DNA from 2 places in the Paractinoplanes hotanensis genome. Region 2 is predicted to be linked to the other one. Evidence: riboswitches for the same ligand, from Rfam matches in the RefSeq annotation. Region 2 holds a riboswitch; the other holds the start of a gene.

Region 1 (5,754 bases), on a different contig from region 2:
CCAAGCCCAAAACCACCGCAGCCCATCAGCTCACGGGCGACACGACCGTAGCCGCCCCGCGGCGAAGCCAGAGCGCGGCTACGCCCCCGGCGGGGAGAAGCAGCCAGCACGAGATCAGGCGGTAGATGAGCACGGCGGCGGCCGCGGTGACCGCGGTGGCTCCGGCGGCGGTCAGTCCGGCCACGAGGGCGGTGTCGATCACGCCCACGCCGCCCGGGGTCAGCGGAACCTGACGAACGATCTGCACGCCGAGATAGATGCCGGCCAGCGTGGTGATGCCCACCGGAAGACCGACGGCCCGGCAGGTGGCGACCAGGCAGAGCAGGTCTGTGAGCCAGTTGACGGCGTAGTAGAGCGTGCCGACCACCCACTCGCGAGCGCGCAGGGCAGCACCGGCCCGCCAGGCCTCGCGGGCCGAGGCAAGAGTCCGGCGCAGGAAGGCCGCGACCCGGTTGTCCGATCGCGGCCGTGCGGGCCCAGCCTCGGCCGGCCGGCGCATCAGAAGGCGACCACCGATGACCGCGGCCGCGGTCAGGGCGACCAGGCCGGCGATCACCATGAGCGGCTCCGGCCCGGCTAGCAGCCCCGGGTCACGGGTCAGCACCGCGGCGCCGCCGGCCACGTAGAGCAGGGCCAGCCCACCGATCGAGGCCAGCCCCGAGACGATCATCGAGGCGGCCGCGACCTCTTTCGAGGCGCCCGCGCGCACGTACTGCCGGCCCGCGTAACCGGCCGAGACCGCGGAGCCGACCGGCATCGAGATGGAGATCGCGGTCCGCGACAGGGTGACGGCCATCGTGAAGCCCGCCCCCAGCCGTACGCCGAAAGCCCGCAGAATCTGCCGCTGCTGCCAGGCGAACGCACCCAGCGACACGACTTGCAGCACCACGGCGAGGGTGATCCACCTGTAGTCGGCGCCGGTCAGCGCGCCCAGGAACTCGCGCGGGTCGGGAAACCGCCCCCGCAGCCCGAACGCCGCCAGCCCCAGTGCCGCGAGCACGACCAGCGGCACTCGCAGCCGCCGCCACCAGTCCGGCCGTGCGCCGCCAGCGGGCGCGCCGGGAGAGGGCCGCAGCTCAGACCGGGTTCGGAACACCCGGTGATCGTGGCAAACGCGATCAACCCGAGCCACCCGCTGTGATGTTCGTGTCACGAACACCCGTCCAACGGCAGCTTCACCGGTCGGCGGTCGGGGCGGTAATAACCCGAACCGGGCCGGGTGGATCAGCGTTCAGCCGATCTGCTGAAGGTACGCCGGAGGCAGTCGTAGCGGTCAGCACTCGATGACGTTGACGGCGAGGCCGCCGCGGGCTGTCTCCTTGTATTTGACCTTCATGTCGGCGCCGGTCTCCTTCATGGTTTTGATGACCTTGTCGAGGGAGACGTGGTGGCGGCCGTCGCCGCGCAGGGCCATGCGGGCCGCCGTGACCGCCTTGACCGCGGCCATGCCGTTGCGTTCGATGCACGGGATCTGCACCAGGCCGCCCACCGGGTCGCAGGTCAGGCCCAGGTTGTGTTCCATGCCGATCTCGGCTGCGTTCTCGACCTGTTCGGGCGTGCCGCCCAGCACCTCGGCCAGGCCGGCCGCCGCCATCGCGCAGGCCGAGCCGACCTCGCCCTGGCAGCCCACCTCGGCTCCGCTGATCGAGGCGTTCTCCTTGAAGAGCAGGCCGATCGCCCCGGCCGCCAGCAGGAAGCGCACCACGCCCTCGTCGTCGGCGCCGGGCACGAAGCGCATGTAGTAGTGCAGCACGGCCGGGATGATGCCGGCCGCGCCGTTGGTGGGCGCGGTGACGACCCGGCCGCCGGCCGCGTTCTCCTCGTTCACGGCCATCGCGTACGCGGTGAGCCACTCCATCGCGTGCTCCGGGGCCCGGCCGGCTGCCCGCAACTGCCGGGCCGTGGTCGCCGCGCGACGGCGCACCTTGAGGCCGCCGGGCAGCACGCCCTCGGCCTCGAGCCCGGCCGCCACGCATTCCTGCATGACCCGCCAGATGTTCAGCAGCCCGTCCCGGACAGAATCGGCCGACCGCCAGGCCGTCTCGTTCGCCAGCATCAGCCGCGAGATCGACAATCCGGTGGCCGACGTCAGCGCCAGCAGGTCGCCGCCGCTGGTGAACGGGTGGGTCAGCTCGACCGCGGACGGCCGCAGCACCCCGCCCTCCGCGATGACGAACCCGCCGCCCACCGAGTAGTAGGTCTTCCGCACGAGCTCGGCGCCCTCGGCGGAGTACGCGGTGAACGTCATGCCGTTGGGGTGGCCGGGCAGCGTACGGCGCCGGTGCAGCACCACGTCGACCTCGGCGTCCGCCCCGCACGGCAGCGTGAGCAGCCCCCGGCTGTGAATGGCAGCCGCCCGCGCGTCCGCGCCCGCGACATCCACCGTTTCCGGGTCTGCGCCCTCGAGCCCGAGCAGCACCGCCTTGGGCGTGCCGTGCCCGTGCCCGGTCGCGCCCAGCGAGCCGAACAGCTCAGCGCGTACCGAGGCGGTGCGGTCGTCGAGTTGGCGGGCGAACATGCGGGCGGCGCGCATCGGGCCGACCGTGTGCGAGCTGGACGGGCCGATACCCACGGAGAACAGGTCGAAAACGGACACAGCCATGCGGAAGCTCCTTCGAGAGGTGGCTCCCTCGCTCTGTCATGGGGCCTGAGAGCTTCATCGACACGAGGAGCGGCGATTTGCACCTTGGGCGCGGGCGAACCCGGCTTTCCAGAGTTGCCCGACCATCGCGGTACGGGTGCCTGAGAGATTCTGAGGGAGAAGTTGCTCCTTCGGCGCCCCGCGGCCGGACCCGGCGACAAGCGTCGCGCGGCCGGAACGGGAACTCTCCCGCGGCGGTCAAGTGGCTGTTCAGTTGTGGGACGAAAGCTATCGACGCCCGGGTGAACGGGTCAAGATCCTGCGGGGAAGCGGGACACGACGGTCCCGCCTCCCCCAGGTTAACCGGTCAGCAGCGGCCCAGGTCCTGCCACTGCTCGGTCCAGCCCGGTTCCGAACCCTGTGTCCAGTAGCGGGCGCGCCACAGGTGCACACCGTCGCCGGACTTGGGTCCGCTCGGGTCGCCGAACTTGCTCTTCTCGTGCTTCACCAGGTTGCCGCCGGTGTAAACGGACGAGAACGCCCAGTTCGGCGCATCACTGCAGCTCGTACCGGGCGGCGGGGTCGTAGGCGGGGTCGTGGGCGGAGTCGTCGGCGGGGTGGTCGGTGGAGTCGTCGGCGGGGTGGTCGTACAGCCGCCGGTCGAGGCCACCGTGTCGACGAAGGTGCTGCCGGCCGACCGGTAACCCCCGGTCCGCGAGGTCACCTGGGACGGTGACAGCACCTGGTTCTTGGCGAACAGCACCCAGTCGACCTGCTGGATGTAGGTGCTGAGGCCGCCCGAGTGGGTGGCCAGGTCGATGAACCACAGGTTCCAGTTGATCGTCATCGTCTGGCGCGGGAAGTACTTGCCGCCGTGGTCGCCGACCTGCACGCCGTCGATGTAGTAGACGACGTGCCCGTCGGCCACCTGGGCCACCAGGTCGTGCCACCCGTCGAGCGAGCTGCGCTGCTCGGAGTGCAGGTTGTCGGCGTACCAGGGCTCGTTGCGGTAGGTGTACCAGGTCGTCTGGTAGTTGATCGGCCCCTGCTCGCCCCACCCGCCGTTGGGCAGATATTCGGAGATGTCGAGCTCGCTGTAGGTGGGGTCGAGGTCGCCGTTGAGCGGGCTGATCGTGAAGAACGTCTGGTTGATGTGGTCGCCGTCGTTGCCGCTGACCGGCGTGTCGGTGAAGCGGACCCGGCTGGCGTAGGTGCCCTCGAGGTAGCGCTTCTGGGTCGAGTACAGCTCGGCGTGCTTGGTGCCGGCGGCGGTGCCGTCGGTCGAGGCGGTCAGCTGCATGACCTTCTGGCCGCTGTTGGTGGGGAAGCTGATGGCGGCCGGCGACCAGTTGGCGCCGGGCACGCCCGGGCCGCCCTGGTAGCTGCGGGGCGTCCAGCCGTTGGCGGCCAGCGCGGGGTCGGACGACGAGCTGTAGCTGAAGTCGTCGAACAGGTAGCCGCAGTCGGCGGCCGACGCGGATTCCGAGGTGACGGCGACGGCGCCGACTCCCGTGAGCGCGGCCACCAAGAGAGCAGCGCATTTACGTCTGTCGATCTTCACGAGCAGACTCCTCCCAAAGAGGAAAGGGGATGAAGGGGAGTTACTTGACCGCGCCGGCGGTCATTCCGGCGCGGATGTGCCGTTGGAACGCGACGTAGGCGACGAGCACCGGCAGCATGGCAATGGTCAAGCCGGCGAACAGGCCGCTCCAGTCGCTGCGATACCCCTGACTGACCGACAGGGCGGCCAGACCCTGCGCCAGGACGTACCGGTCCGGGTCGGGATTGAGAACCAGCGGGAGCAGATACTGGTTCCAGAGCCCGAGGAAATTGAAGATGCCGACCGCGACCAGCCCGGGACGGGCGAGCGGCAGCATGACACGGAAGAAGACGGCGCCGTGCGAGCAGCCGTCGAGCACAGCGGCCTCGGCGATCTCGCTCGGCAGCGTACGGAAGAACGAATGAAGAAAGAAGACCGTGAACGGCACGGCGTACGCGGTGTAGACGAGGATCAGCCCGGCGTAGGTGCCCAGCAGGCCCAGTTGCTGCACCACGAAGAACAGCGGCACGAGCGCCAGGAAAACGGGGAAGAACATGGCCGCGACGAACATGTAATAGATTGCCCGGTTGCCGCGGAACTCATACCGGGCCAGCGCGTACGCCACCAGTGCGCCCAGCAGCATGGTGAGCAGCAGGGCGGCGCCGACGACGATCAGGCTGTTGAGGAAATAGCGCCCGATGCTGGCCGCCGTCCACGCCCGCCCCCAGTTGTCCCACTGCGGCGACGCCGGCAGCGACCACGGCGAGTTCAGGATCTCGTCGTCGGTCTTGAACGAGCTGATCACGGCCCAGAGCAGCGGCAACGCCGTCACCACGGCCCAGCAGAACATGGCCAGCCCCGGGAGGGGATTCATCCGTTTTTCCGCAGGCAAGGAAGGCGCGGCGACCGGCCTTGTCTCCAGCATTGTCATGCCAGCTCCAACCGTTCGCGGCGGCCCGATCGCAGAGCAAGCACGGCCAGCGTCAAAGTGGCGAAGAACAGGGCGACCCCCATGGCCGAGGCATAGCCGAATTTCCCGTATGTGAAGGCCGTCCGATACAGCGACAGTCCGATCACCTCGGTGGCCCCGTCCGGCCCGCCGGGCCCCACCGTCATGACCTGCACAACAGCGAAGGCATCCAACGCCGCGATCCCCAGATAGACGAAGGCGACCTGCACCGTTTCGCGGACGAGCGGCAAGGTGACCCGGGAGAACGTCGCCCACTTCCCGGCCCCGTCCAGCAGGGCCGCCTCGAACAGCTCGCGCGGAATCCCCTCGATGGCCGCGCTGAACAGAACGACGTAGAAACCCACCGACGACCAGATCAGCACCGCCATCACGGCCGTCAGCGCGAACGCCGGCTCGGCCAGCCAGGAATGGGCCAGTCCGCCCAGTCCCACCGCCCGCAGCCCCGAGTTCAGCAGGCCGGTGTTCGGGTTGTAGACGAACCCCCACAACACCGCGATCACCACGAGCGACAGCAACTGCGGGAAGAAGTAGACGATCCGGTATCCCTGTCCGAGCCGCGGCGACGAGGTGCGCAGCATCGACGCCAGGAACAGCCCGATGGCAATGGTCACCAGCGGCACGACGATGAGCAGCACGGCGTTGTTCCGCACCGCGTCGAGAAAG
Region 2 (5,754 bases):
CCTGTCCCACCGCCGAAGCCGTCGACCGTGAGGCCGCGCGGACCGTTGCGACATGCCGCGAGCAGGGCTGGAGCCTGCTCTGCAACGGCGTGATCGTCTTCGAGGACACCGGCGAGATCCTGCCCGACGGCACGATGATCGAACCGCACCGCGGGCCGGCCCGTCACGCCCTTGCGGCCTGACTGAAAAACAGCTGAAAGCCGACGCTGCCGTCGGCACCGATTCGCTACACACAGTAGCGGAGAGCGCGCCCCCCGACGACGAAGGGCGCGCACCCCGGCTCAGTCCTCGAACGCCTCGGGCGACGGGCACGAGCAGACCAGGTTCCGGTCGCCGTAGGCCCCGTCGATGCGCCGCACCGGCGGCCAGTACTTCGCCGTCCGGTCCACTCCCACCGGGAAACCGGCCACCGACCGCGGGTAGGCGTGCTCCCACTCGTCGGCCGTCACCGCCGACGCGGTGTGCGGGGCGTTGCGGAGCGGGTTGTCGTCCTTGGGCCACGTCCCGGCCGCGACCTGGTCGATCTCGCCCTTGATGGCGATCATCGCGGCCACGAAGCGGTCGAGCTCGGCCAGATCCTCGCTCTCGGTCGGCTCCACCATCAGCGTGCCGGCCACCGGGAACGACATCGTCGGCGCGTGGAAGCCGTAGTCGATCAGCCGCTTGGCCACGTCGTCGACCGAGACGCCGGTCGCCTTCGTGATCGGCCGCAGATCGAGGATGCACTCGTGCGCCACCAGGCCGCCGCTGCCGGTGTAGAGCACCGGGTAGTGCTCGCGCAGCCGCGAGGCCACGTAGTTCGCCGCCAGCACGGCCGTGCCGGTCGCCGCGGCCAGCCCGTCCGGGCCCATCATCCGCAGGTACGCCCACGAGATCGGCAGGATGCCGGCCGAGCCGTGTGCCGCCGCCGACACCGCGTGGTGGTCGCCCGGCTCGAGCGGGTCGCCCGGCAGGAACTCGGCCAGGTGCGCGCGGACGGCGACCGGGCCGACGCCGGGACCGCCGCCACCGTGCGGGATGCAGAACGTCTTGTGCAGGTTCAGGTGCGACACGTCGGCGCCGAACTTGCCGGGCCGGGCGAAACCGACCAGCGCGTTCAGGTTGGCCCCGTCGACGTAGACCTGGCCGCCGGCCTCGTGCACGGCCGCGCACAGGTCGGCGATCGAGGTCTCGTACACGCCGTGGGTCGACGGGTAGGTCACCATGATCGCCGCGAGGTTCGCCGCATGGGTCTCGATCTTGGCGTGCAGGTCGGACAGGTCGACGTTGCCGGCGTCGTCGCAGGCCACCACGACCACGCGCATGCCGGCCATGACGGCGCTGGCCGCGTTCGTACCGTGCGCGCTCGACGGGATCAGGCACACGTCGCGGTGCTCGTCGCCGCGGGAGCGGTGGTAGCCGCGGATGGCCAGCAGGCCGGCCAGCTCACCCTGGGAACCGGCATTGGGCTGCACGCTCACCGCGTCGTACCCGGTGATCTCGGCCAGCCAGCCCTCGAGCGTCGACACGAGCTCCTCGTAGCCGGACGTGTTGGACGCGGGCGCGTACGGGTGGATGTTCGCGAACTCGGGCCAGGTGACCGGTTCCATCTCGGTCGTGGCGTTGAGCTTCATCGTGCACGACCCCAGCGGGATCATGCCGCGGTCGAGCGCGTAGTCCTTGTCCGACAGCTTGCGCAGGTAGCGCAGCATGCTGGTCTCGGAGTGATGCGAGCTGAACACCGGGTGGGTCAGGTACTCGCTGGACCGCGCGAGGGGCTGGGCGCCGCATTCGGCGGCCTCGGAAGCAGGGACACCGAAGGCGTCGAGCACGGCCGCGACGTGGGCGTCGGTCGTCGTCTCATCCGTGGCGACCGACACCCGGTCGGCGTCGACCAGGCGGAGGTCGACACCGGCGGCGGCCGCGGCCGCGACGATCCCGGCGGCCCGGCCCGGCACCACGGCGGTCACGGTGTCGAAGAAGGCGGCGTGCGCGACCTCGACGCCCCCGGCAGCGAGGCTGCCGGCCACGGTCAGGGCGTGGTTGTGGGTGCGCTTGGCGATCTCCCGCAGCCCCTTCGGACCGTGGTAGACGGCGTACATGCCGGCCATGACGGCGAGCAGGACCTGCGCCGTACAGATGTTGCTCGTCGCCTTCTCGCGGCGGATGTGCTGCTCACGGGTCTGCAGGGCGAGACGGTAGGCGGGGGCGCCGTCCACGTCCTTCGACACGCCCACGAGCCGGCCGGGCAGCGACCGCTCGAGCCCGGCCCGCACGGCCAGGTAGCCGGCGTGCGGCCCGCCGAAGGCCAGCGGAACACCGAACCGCTGGGTGGTGCCGGCCGCGATGTCGGCGCCGATCTCGCCCGGCGCGCGCAACAGCGTGAGCGCCAGCAGGTCGGCGGCCACTGTCACCAGGGCACCCTGGCGGTGGGCAGCTTCGATCAAAGGCGCGTGGTCCCGTACGGCGCCCGAGGCCCCCGGGTACTGCAGGTGCAGCCCGAAGAACTCATCGGGCAGCGAAGCACCCGCGTCGAGGTCGACCAGCGCGAGCCGGATGCCGAGCGGCTCGGCCCGGGTCCGCAGCACGGCGAGAGTCTGCGGCAGCGTGTCCGCGTCCACCGCGTACACCTGGGACTTGGACTTGGAAGCCCGCTTGGCCAGCGTCATCGCCTCGGCGACGGCGGTGCCCTCGTCCAGCATCGAGGCGTTGGCCGTGGTCAGCCCGGTGAGGTCGGTCACCATGGTCTGGAAGTTGAGCAGCGCCTCGAGCCGGCCCTGGCTGATCTCCGGCTGGTACGGGGTGTACGCCGTGTACCAGGCCGGGTTCTCCAGCACGTTCCGCTTGATCACGGCCGGGGTGTGCGTGCCGTAGTAGCCCAGGCCGATCATCGACGTGGTCACCCGGTTGCGCGAGGCGATCGCGCGCAGCTCGGCGATCGTCTCCTCCTCGGAGGCGGCCGCGGGCAGGTTCAGCGACCCGTGCCAGCGGATCACCTCGGGGATCGCGGCGTCCATCAGGGCGTCCAGCGACGCGTACCCGATGGCTTTGAGCATGTGGGTCTGCTCGTCGGTGTCCGGCCCGATGTGCCGGTTCGCGAACGTCATGACGGCTCCTCAGAGAGGTCGACTAGTCGGCCTCCCCCTCTGTCACCGCCGCGCGGGCCCAACCGCAGGCGCACGGATGCTTCAGAGTCGTCTGCCCACGCGGTCCTTTTGCCTGAGAGGTTCCGGGGAGGATTTGCCCCTTCGGCGCCGAGGTCGACCTCGGTCTCTCCCGCGTGGCTGGCAACCAACCTACCAGCGGACACGTTTCCACCGCGTGTCTCTAGGGTGGGGTTGTGATCTACACCCCCGCGGGCAACCGCTACGACACCATGCCCTACCGGCGGACCGGACGCAGCGGCCTGCGCCTGCCCGTCGTCTCGCTCGGCCTGTGGCACAACTTCGGGCACGAGCGTCCCTGGCAGCGCCAGCGCGACATCGTGCGCCGCGCGTTCGACCTCGGTGTGACCCACTTCGACCTGGCCAACAACTACGGGCCGCCGCCGGGCAGCGCCGAGGAGAACTTCGGCCGCGTCCTCGCCACCGACTTCCAGGCCCACCGCGACGAGATCGTCGTCTCGACCAAGGCCGGGTACGACATGTGGCCCGGGCCCTACGGCGACTTCGGCTCCCGGAAATACCTGGTCAGCTCGCTCGACCAGTCGCTGAAGCGGCTCGGGCTCGACTACGTGGACATCTTCTACCACCACCGGCCCGACCCGGAGACGCCGCTCGAGGAGACCATGGGCGCGCTCGACGCCGTGGTCCGCGCGGGCAAGGCCCAGTACGTCGGCCTGTCGAACTACACCTCTGAGCAGACCGCCGCGGCGGCGGCCATCCTGCGGGATCTCGGCACGCCGCTGCTGATCCACCAGCCGTCGTACTCGATCCTCAACCGCTGGATCGAGAAGGACAACCTGCTCGACACGCTGTCCGCCGCCGGCGCCGGTTGCATCGCGTACAGCCCGCTCCAGCAGGGCCTGCTCACCGACCGCTACCTCGGCGGCATCCCGGACGACTCGCGGGTGCGCACCAGCCGCTTCCTCAACGAGGAAGCCCTGGACAGCCAGACGCTGGGCCGCATCCACGCGCTCAACGACATCGCGAAGCGCCGCGGCCAGTCGCTGGCCCAGACGGCCCTGGCCTGGGCGCTGCGCGACGAGCGGATGACCAGCGTCATCATCGGGGCCAGCAGCGTCGAGCAGCTCGAGAACAACGTCGCGACGATCGGCAACCTGGCCCTCAGCGAGGCCGAGATCGGCGACATCGACGGCACCGTGCTGGATCTGTAGACCGTGATCGAGCGCACGATCCTCGGGGTCGTGGTCGGATCGCGCGCCTACGGACTCGACGGGCCCGGCTCCGACCACGACCGCCGGGGCGTGTACGCGGCGCCGACCCGGGCGTTCTGGTCGCTGGACAAGCCGCCGACCCACTTCGACGGGCCGCTGCCCGAGCAGTTCACCTGGGAGATCGAGCGGTTCTGCGTGCTCGCGCTGCAGGCCAACCCGACCGTGCTCGAGGTGCTCTGGTCCCCCATCGTCGAAACCCTGACGCCGGACGGCCGGGAGCTGCTGGCGGTGCGGCAGGCGTTCCTCTCCAGCAAGGTGGCGGCGACGTACGGCGAGTACGCGCGCGACCAGCTCAACCGGGTCTCCGCCCGCCGGGAGCGCACCGGCGAGACCAACTGGAAGCAGGCCATGCACATGATCCGTTTGCTGCTGGCCGGCGCCCACGTGCTGCGCACCGGCGACGTGCTCGTCGAGGTGCGGTCGCTGCGCCCCCGGCTGCTCGAGGTCAGGAGCGGGTCGGTGCCGTGGAATTCGGTGGTGGCCTGGGCCGGCGACCTGCAGCATGATCTTGCGTCGGCCCGGGCGGCGACCGGTCTGCCCGAGTCGCCTGAGCGCCGCACGATAGATCAGCTGCTGGCCGGCGTACGGGAAAGGAACTTGACGTGACGACTGTCGTGCCCGCCTGGTCGGCCGAGGTGGTCGCCGAGCTGCCGTACCCGGTGATCTTCGCGACGGTGAGCGGGGCGCACCTCTACGGCTTCGCGTCCGTCGACTCCGACCTGGACCTGCGCGCTGCCCACCTGCTGCCGGTCAGCGAGCTCGTGGGCCTGCGCCTCGGCCCCGAGACGCTCTCGACCAGCGGATGGCGCGACGGCGTGGAACTCGACGTGGTCAGCCACGACCTGCGCAAGTTCGCCCGGCTGCTCAACAGCCGCAACGGCTACGTGCTGGAACAGCTGCTGTCGCCGCTGGTCGTGACGACCGGCCCGCTGCATGCCACCCTGATCGAGCTGGCCCCGTCGTTCATCACCTCCGGGCACGCCCAGCACTACCTGGGCTTCGCCGCCTCGCAGCAGAGGCTGTTCGACAAGACCGGCTCGCTGAAGTCCGCGCTGTACTGGCTGCGCGTCCTGCTGACCGGGCAGCACCTGATGCGCACCGGCGAACTCGAGACCGACCTGGCGGTGCTGGGCACATCCCTGCCGTACGTGCCGGAGCTGATCGCCCTGAAGCGGTCCGCCGAGAAGGGCCCCTTCCCCGCCGCACTCGAACAAGCGCTGCGCACCGACACCGCGGCGCTGCGAACCGCCCTGGAAGAGGCCCGGGACACCTCTCCCCTGCCCCCGTATCCCGACCCGGCCGCGGTGGACGCGCTGCACGAGATCATCGTGGAAACACGGCTGGCGACGCCGAAGCAAGCATGACCCACGCCGACGTCG

The links. Region 2 has a riboswitch for glycine ahead of gcvP (aminomethyl-transferring glycine dehydrogenase). Riboswitches for the same ligand answer to the same signal wherever they lie in the genome.
Region 1: another riboswitch for glycine. It lies ahead of LXN57_RS13620 (L-serine ammonia-lyase); the one in region 2 lies ahead of gcvP (aminomethyl-transferring glycine dehydrogenase).

The regions. Positions count from the first base shown of each region.
Region 1 is NZ_JAMQOL010000016.1:47,880-53,633, forward strand. It holds gene LXN57_RS13615 (lysylphosphatidylglycerol synthase transmembrane domain-containing protein) at 26-1,096, opposite strand; gene LXN57_RS13620 (L-serine ammonia-lyase) at 1,274-2,602, opposite strand; glycine riboswitch at 2,626-2,720, opposite strand; glycine riboswitch at 2,721-2,843, opposite strand; gene LXN57_RS13625 (glycosyl hydrolase) at 2,949-4,142, opposite strand; gene LXN57_RS13630 (carbohydrate ABC transporter permease) at 4,183-4,995, opposite strand; gene LXN57_RS13635 (carbohydrate ABC transporter permease) at 5,049-5,754, opposite strand, start outside.
Region 2 is NZ_JAMQOL010000029.1:80,727-86,480, forward strand. It holds gene LXN57_RS21455 (DUF5999 family protein) at 1-182, shown strand, start outside; gene gcvP (aminomethyl-transferring glycine dehydrogenase) at 282-3,086, opposite strand; glycine riboswitch at 3,177-3,268, opposite strand; gene mgrA (L-glyceraldehyde 3-phosphate reductase) at 3,320-4,315, shown strand; gene LXN57_RS21470 (nucleotidyltransferase domain-containing protein) at 4,319-4,981, shown strand; gene LXN57_RS21475 (nucleotidyltransferase domain-containing protein) at 4,978-5,739, shown strand.